DNA from 2 places in the Plantactinospora sp. KLBMP9567 genome. Region 2 is predicted to be linked to the other one. Evidence: riboswitches for the same ligand, from Rfam matches in the RefSeq annotation. Region 2 holds a riboswitch; the other holds the start of a gene.
The links. A riboswitch is a leader RNA that binds a small molecule or an ion and turns the genes downstream of it on or off. The one in region 2 is predicted to bind cyclic di-AMP.

Region 1: linked by a shared signal. The riboswitch ahead of R6Y94_RS25975 (C40 family peptidase) and the one ahead of R6Y94_RS27575 (hypothetical protein) in region 2 are both predicted to bind cyclic di-AMP.

What each region holds. Positions count from the first base shown of each region.
Region 1 covers NZ_JAWQRR010000034.1:164,659-168,053, reverse strand. Annotated here, with positions in the region: gene R6Y94_RS25980 (peptidoglycan recognition family protein) at 1-1,320, opposite strand, end outside; cyclic di-AMP (ydaO/yuaA leader) riboswitch at 1,616-1,756, shown strand; gene R6Y94_RS25975 (C40 family peptidase) at 1,769-2,809, shown strand; gene dcd (dCTP deaminase) at 2,957-3,395, opposite strand, start outside.
Region 2 covers NZ_JAWQRR010000038.1:50,768-54,162, reverse strand. Annotated here, with positions in the region: gene R6Y94_RS27580 (glycoside hydrolase family 65 protein) at 1-477, shown strand, start outside; gene R6Y94_RS27575 (hypothetical protein) at 558-1,586, opposite strand; cyclic di-AMP (ydaO/yuaA leader) riboswitch at 1,589-1,721, opposite strand; gene R6Y94_RS27570 (hypothetical protein) at 1,860-2,063, opposite strand; gene R6Y94_RS27565 (hydrolase) at 2,277-2,930, shown strand; partial or broken gene R6Y94_RS27560 (TIGR04222 domain-containing membrane protein) at 2,971-3,395, shown strand, end outside.

The sequences.
Region 1 (3,395 bases), on a different contig from region 2:
CGGCAGGCCGATGCCCCGGAACGGCGCCTTGAGCAGATCGAAGTAGTGCGACCAGTCCCAGTACGGGCCCGGGTCCCAGTGCATGCCGCGCACGTTCGCCGGCAGGATGCCGGGGACGTTGTCGTGCCCGATGACGTGGTCGCGGTCGAGCGGGATGTCGTACCGGTCGGCGAGGTAGCGGACGAGTTTGGCCGAGGTCCGGTACATCGCCTCGGTGTACCAGGTGCCCTGGGCGGCGAAGCCCTCGTGTTCGAGGCCGATCGCCTTGGCGTTGACGTACCAGTTGCCGGCGTGCCAGGCCACGTCCTTGCCCTTTACGTGCTGCGCGATGTGCCCGTCCGCCGAGCGGAGCGTGTACTGCCAGCTCACGTAGGTGGGGTCCTGCACCAGCCGCAGGGTGGTGTCGTAGCTGCCCTCGGTGTCGTGGATGACGATGTACTCGATCTTCTGCCGGCCCGGCCGGTCGGAGAGGTCGTGGTTGCCGTAGTCGCCGTCCCCGAGCGCCTGGTAGGGGGCCGGGATCCACTCGCAGGAGATGTCGCGCGGGCATTCCAGTCCGTCCGGACGGGGCGTGCCGGGCAGGCCGAGCCGGTCCAGCCAGGAGCGCTGCGGGGCGATCCCCGGCCTCCCGGGCAGGGTGATCCGGTGGCCGTCGTCCGTGGTCCGGCTGGCGCCCTCGGCGAGGGTCCGGTACACCTCGTCGGCGAAGGCCGCCGCGGCGTCCGCGCGGTCGCTGCCGGCGTACCGGGCCACCGCGCCGTACCAGGTCGCCGGGTCGCTGGCCCGGCCCGTCGGCGCGGCCAGCGCCTGCTGGTACGACGCCAGCAGCGCCGCCCCGCCCCGGATGTTCGCTGCCGGTTCGGCGCGGAGCACGTGCTCGTCGACCCCGGTCAGCGCGGCGGCGGCGTCCAGGGTCTGCCCGCCGGGCGGTGTGTCGCCGGTCCGGTCGACGTGCGGGCCGGCGGGTCCGGTCGCCGGTCGGGCGGGCCGGGCCGGGTCACCGCGCCGGTCCTCGCCGTGCTCCGGGTGTTCCGGCTCGGCGGCCAGCCCGGCGACGTCGGTCAGGTGCATCGGGCCGTACCCGCCGCTGGTGCTCGGCGTGCCGGCATTCGTGTCCCAGCGGGATTCCAGATAGGAGACGCCGAGCAGCACGCTCTCGGGTACGCCGAACTCGGCCGCCGCGGCGGCGTACTCCTGTTGCCGGGTGTCGGGGAGTGCGACGGTGGCTGGCGCGGGGCTGGCCGGCAGCAGCGCGGCGGCGCCGACGACCGCGGCTCCGATCGCGATTCTCCTGCTCAGCGGGTGTGTGGTGGGAAGCATCGAACCTCCATGAGCCGGGGGTGGGCCTGAAGATCACCCTCCACCCGGGACCGGTGCCCGTCAATACCTGCCGAGGAAGCTCGTCGCTATGCAGAAAACTTTCACCGACACGCAGCGTGTTCGGCGTCTCCAGTGCGGGCTCCGCCACCGTGAAGAATCCCAGTGGCTCCCACCGTCAGCGACTGGTCCGATACCTAACGAATCGACTCAGATCACGGGGTTGCGTTTGGATAACACCCTTCTCTAGTGTTGGGGACCGTCGAGCCGACGGCAGGCCGCCTAGCCGGGCGGCGACGTCTCGACACCGCCGAATCGTCACACTCAGCGAACCGGGGACCCGAGCTTCATGGGGTGAATCCGCGTCTCACGCGGTAGGGCGACAATCTTCCCGCCCGAACCCGTCAGCTAACCCGGTAGGCGGGCTACGGAAGAAGGAGTACGGACCCCGGTGGCTCCCCCTGCCCCGTCGCGGTCGCCATCCCTCCGGTCGGCATCCACCGACGCCGGGAACGCGAAACCGCGCCCTCGAAGGTCCATTCTCGCCATCGCGCTCACCGCACTGGCCAGCGCCGCGGTGTTGCTCACCGGCACGACGCCGGCGCTCGCCGAACCGACGGTGGCCGAGATCGAGCAGCAGATCGACACCGCCTGGCGCAAGCTGGAGCCGGTCGTCGAGAAGCACAACGCCACCCGGCAGGACCTGGCCGCGAAGAAGAAGCAGGCCGCCGCCCTGCAGAAGAAGATCGCCCCGCTCCAGTCGCAGATCGACGCCGCGATGAACCGGGTGAGCGACTTCGCGGTGCAGGCGTACAAGGGTGACAAGGCCTCGGCGGTCAACGCCCTGCTCACCTCGAAGTCGCCGACCGCGCTGGTCGGCCAGCTCTCGGTGCTCGACCAGTTCGCGCGGCAGCAGCAGCGCGAGGTGCAGGCGGTCGTCGAACTCAAGGACAAGTACGCCTCCCAGAAGGCTCCGCTGGACCGGCTGGTCAGCCAGTTGACCAAGACCGAGAAAGAGTTGGCGGCGAAGAAGAAGGAAATCGACGCCGAGGTCGAGCGGTTGCAGAAGCTGCGGATCCAGGCGTACGGGAACGGCTCGGCCGGCCCGCTGCGGCCCGCGCCCTGCCCGGCCACCTACCCTGGAGGTGCGGCCGGCAAGGCGGTCAAGTTCGCCTGTGCCCAGATCGGCAAGCCGTACAAGTGGGGTGCCGAAGGTCCCGGCTCGTACGACTGCTCCGGCCTGACCCTGGCGGCCTGGAACCAGGGCGGCGTGTCGCTGCCGCACAACGCCCGGGCCCAGCGCGGCCAGACCGCCAGCATCAGCCGCTCCGCGCTACGCCCCGGTGACCTGGTCTTCTACTACGCCGACCTCAGCCACGTCGGCATGTACGTCGGCGACGGCTGGATCGTGCACGCCTCCCGGGCCGGCGAACCGATCAAGATGAAGCGGATGGACGACGGCGAGATCCACAGCTTCGGTAGACCCGGCTGACGTCTCCCGGACCGAGTCAATGGCAGAACCCCCGTCGCGCAGGTGCGGCGGGGGTTCTGCCATTCGGTTCTGTTCGCGTTCCCGGCTGCCCGTCCGGCCCGGCCCGGGCCGTTCGGTGCAGGCGTGCTGCTTCTGTCGCCAACAGCCTCAGCGGGTGGGCCAGGTGCGCCAGTTCTGCCAGGAGCGGCTCGGGGTAGGGCCGCGCTGCCCCTGGTAACGCGAGCCGTAGACGGCCGACCCGTACGGGTGGGCGGACGGCGACGAGAGCCGGAAGATGCAGAGCTGGCCGATCTTCATCCCGGGCCAGAGCCGGATCGGCAGGTTGGCCACGTTCGACAGCTCCAGCGTGACGTGCCCGGAGAAGCCGGGGTCGATGAAGCCCGCGGTCGAGTGGGTGAGCAGGCCGAGCCGGCCCAGACTCGATTTTCCTTCGAGTCTTCCCGCCAGCTGGTCGCCGAGGGAGATCACCTCCAGCGTGGAGGCGAGCACGAACTCACCCGGGTGCAGCACGAACGGCTCGCCGTCCGGCACGTCGACCAGCGAGGTCAGGTCGTCCTGCTGCACCGCCGGGTCGATGTGCGTGTAG
Region 2 (3,395 bases):
CAGGCGGTGCTGGCCGCCGAGACCGGGCACCTCGAACTCGCGCACGACTATCTGGGCGAGGCGGCCCTGATGGACCTGCACGACCTCAACCAGAACACCCGGGACGGCGTGCACGTCGCCTCGCTGGCCGGGGCCTGGATCGCCCTGGTGGCCGGGTTCGGGGGGATGCGCGACCACACCGCGACGCTCTCCTTCACACCCCGGCTGCCGAGCCGGATCGACCGGTTGGAGTTCTCGCTCCGCTATCGGGGCGTGCATCTGCGGGTCGACGTCCGGCCGCGCGAGGCGACGTACGCGCTGCGTGACGGCGAGCCGGACGACGCACTGGAGCTGCTGCACCATGGCGAGAAGGTCCGGATCACCTGCCTGGAGTCGGTGACCCGGCCGATCCCGCCGGCCCGCCCGGTGGGCCCGCAACCGGCCCAGCCGGCCGGTCGGGCCCCCGCCCGTCGTGCCCCCGAAGGCGAGCCGACCTGACCACCGGCCGGCAAGCCGGAGATCTTGACGACTTCTTGCCGCCCCCACCGCAAGAAGTCGTCAAGATCTGATCGGCACCCCTAGACCAGCGACAGGTGTACGTGGTTGGTGTGGTCGCTGGACGGGTCGCCGTGCGCACCGCTGTACGACTTCCAACCGGTCGTCGGCAACCAGATCTGCCGGTACCAGATCACGTACAGCACACCGATCCGGTCGGCGTTGCGGACGAAGAACGCGGCGAGGTTGTTGCCGTAGGTCCGGTTGGCGCCCGTGGCGGCACCCCGGAAGCCGCCCGCCTCGGCGGAGAAGTCGCAGGCCCGGCCCTTCGGGTGCTCGTAGGGGCCGCCGGAGCGGTAGCACCCGGTGAACCGGGTGAAGCCGGCCCGGCGCGCCTCGTTGAAGGCGTGCAGGGTGCGCGGGGTGACGCAGCCCGTGGTGGTCGGGTCGGGCCGGCTGCACGACTGCGGCGGCCAGGAGCCGTCGGCAGCACGTGGCGCGGACCGGGCCACCGGTGAGCGGGCATTGACGAAGCCTCCGGTGGAGGCGCCGCCGACCTGGGCCAGCGCCCGCTCGGCGGCCTGCTTCTGCCGCAGCATGATGGCGAGCTGCCGGCGCTCCTCGACCACCTCGGCGTCCAGTGCCTGTTTCGCCCGGGTGGCCCGCTCCCGGGCCTGACCCAGCGCACGCAGCGCGTCGTTGTCCCGCAGGGCCACCACCTCCAGGCCGCGGGCGCGCTCCAGGAGTTCCTCCGCCGAGCCGCTGTGCAGCAGCACCAGCACCGGGCCGATCCGGCCGGTCTGGTACGCCGTCCGGGCCACCTGCTCCACCCGGGGGCGCAGCTCGGCGATCCGTCCCTCCACCCGGCCTAGCTCGGCGGCGATCTTCGCCTGCCGAGCCTGGGTGTTGGCCAGCGCGTTCTTGGCCTGTAGGTAACCTCGGCCGGTCGATTCGAGCACGTCGCGCAGGAGCGGCGTGTCGCCTTCGTCGCCGAGAACGGCGGGGCTGTTCGCCTCCGCAACGCCGGGCCGGAGTGCTGCTCCGGCGAGCGCGCCGAACGTGGCGAGCAGGGCCAGGGCCAGCGGTAACCGCCGACGTGTGGATCCCGTCATGCATGTCCCTCCGTCGCCCGCCTACCGAGTTAGCTGACGGGTTCGGGACGGAACAAGTCCCTACCGCGGTTGCGGACTCACCCCACCTACCTGGGTCCCCGGCTCACCTCGTTGGTGATTCGGCGGCGGTCACGCCGGCGCGGAGGGGTGCGCCACCGGGCGAAACCGGGGTCAGCCTACCGGACCAACCGGGCCGACCTCGGGAATTCCGGGATGATCCGCCGTGGAAAATTCACCCCGGCCACCGATCATGAGTCGCGCCGGTACGACCTCCTAGCGGTCGCGTGGATCCTCCGAGTACCGCTCACCGCTGGACGGCATGCCCACCGCGTCACGCGGCGGCGTGCGGCGCGGATCGTCGAGCGACCTCGCCTTGGCAGCCTCGTCTGCCCATTCGCTCCGGTCGGGATTCTGCTGCCCCGGCTCGTCGGTGCGGGCCGAGCCGGACTTCGCCTTGCCGGATTTCTGGCGGGCCATAGCGTCCCTCACGTTCGTCTGCCGGTCGGCACGTCGGCCGTCCCGGTGCCTGGTCGGACGTTCCGGCCTTCCCCGACTGCGTACCGGCAAACCCGGGCCCCGGGCGGCTGGCGGCGTGTGGTTGAGCCCGGCGCCGCCGGGTAAGACCGACAGGACGGCGGTCGGCGCCACACCCGCGACTCTCCGCCGGGAAGAGGCATGGGAGGCAGTCGAATGGACACCCGGACCACCGAGACCACGATTCCGGCCGGAGACGTACGACTGACCGGCGACCTGGTCGTCCCCGCCGACGCACGCGGGATCGTCCTGTTCGCACACGGCAGCGGCAGTTCCCGGCACAGCCCGCGCAACCGGATGGTGGCCGAGGCGCTGAACCGTCGCGCCCTGGCCACCGTGCTGGTCGACCTGCTGACCCGGGACGAGGAGGCGCTCGACGACCGGACCGGGGAGTTGCGTTTCGACATCGGCCTGCTCACCGGCCGGCTCATCGGCATCGTCGACTGGCTGGCGACCGGCGAACCGGCCGGGCGGCTCCCGATCGGACTCTTCGGGGCCAGCACCGGCGCCGCCGCCGCGCTCTCGGCCGCCGCGCAGCGCCCCGACCGGGTGTACGCGGTCGTCTCCCGCGGCGGTCGCCCGGACCTGGCCGGCGCCGACCTGCCCCGGGTACGCGCCGAGACGCTTCTGCTGGTCGGTGGGCTCGACGACGAGGTGCTGCGGCTCAACGACCAGGCGCTGGCCGACCTCGACGCCGGGGCGGAGCTGCGGGTGGTGCCCGGCGCCACCCACCTGTTCGAGGAGCCCGGCGCCCTGGACCAGGTGGCCCGGGAGGCGGCGGAGTGGTTCACCGGCCACCTGCCCGGCTGACCGCCCCGCCCGGCCGTGGCTCGACCGGACAGCCCGGGACGGACGTGCGCGGGTTCTCCATACTCTAAGGATGACGGCGTTGTCCCGCGACTTGAGCACGACGGACCTCGGCTATCTCACCGGTGGCGCCTGGGGTGCCGTCCAGACCGCACTGGTGATGCTGCACGGCCGGGGCGGTGTGACGGCCGCCCGACCCGGCGGACTCAGCCGGACCGGCAGCATGCCGGCGTACGCGGAACCGCTGGAACGTGCCCTGTTCGGTGCGCTGTACGGCTCGATGTCACCCCGTGAGGTGGCCAACCAGCGGCTTGTCCGGCAGGCCCTGGCCGAGCAGCGGGAGGGCCTGATCGGGCTGGGACTGCTCCGCCCGGCCTGGCGCCGGTTGCTGTTGCCGGCCATGCTGGTGCTCGTGCTGCCGATGGTGGTCGCCCGGCTGGTCGCGGTCGACCTGCTCGGCGTCGGAGC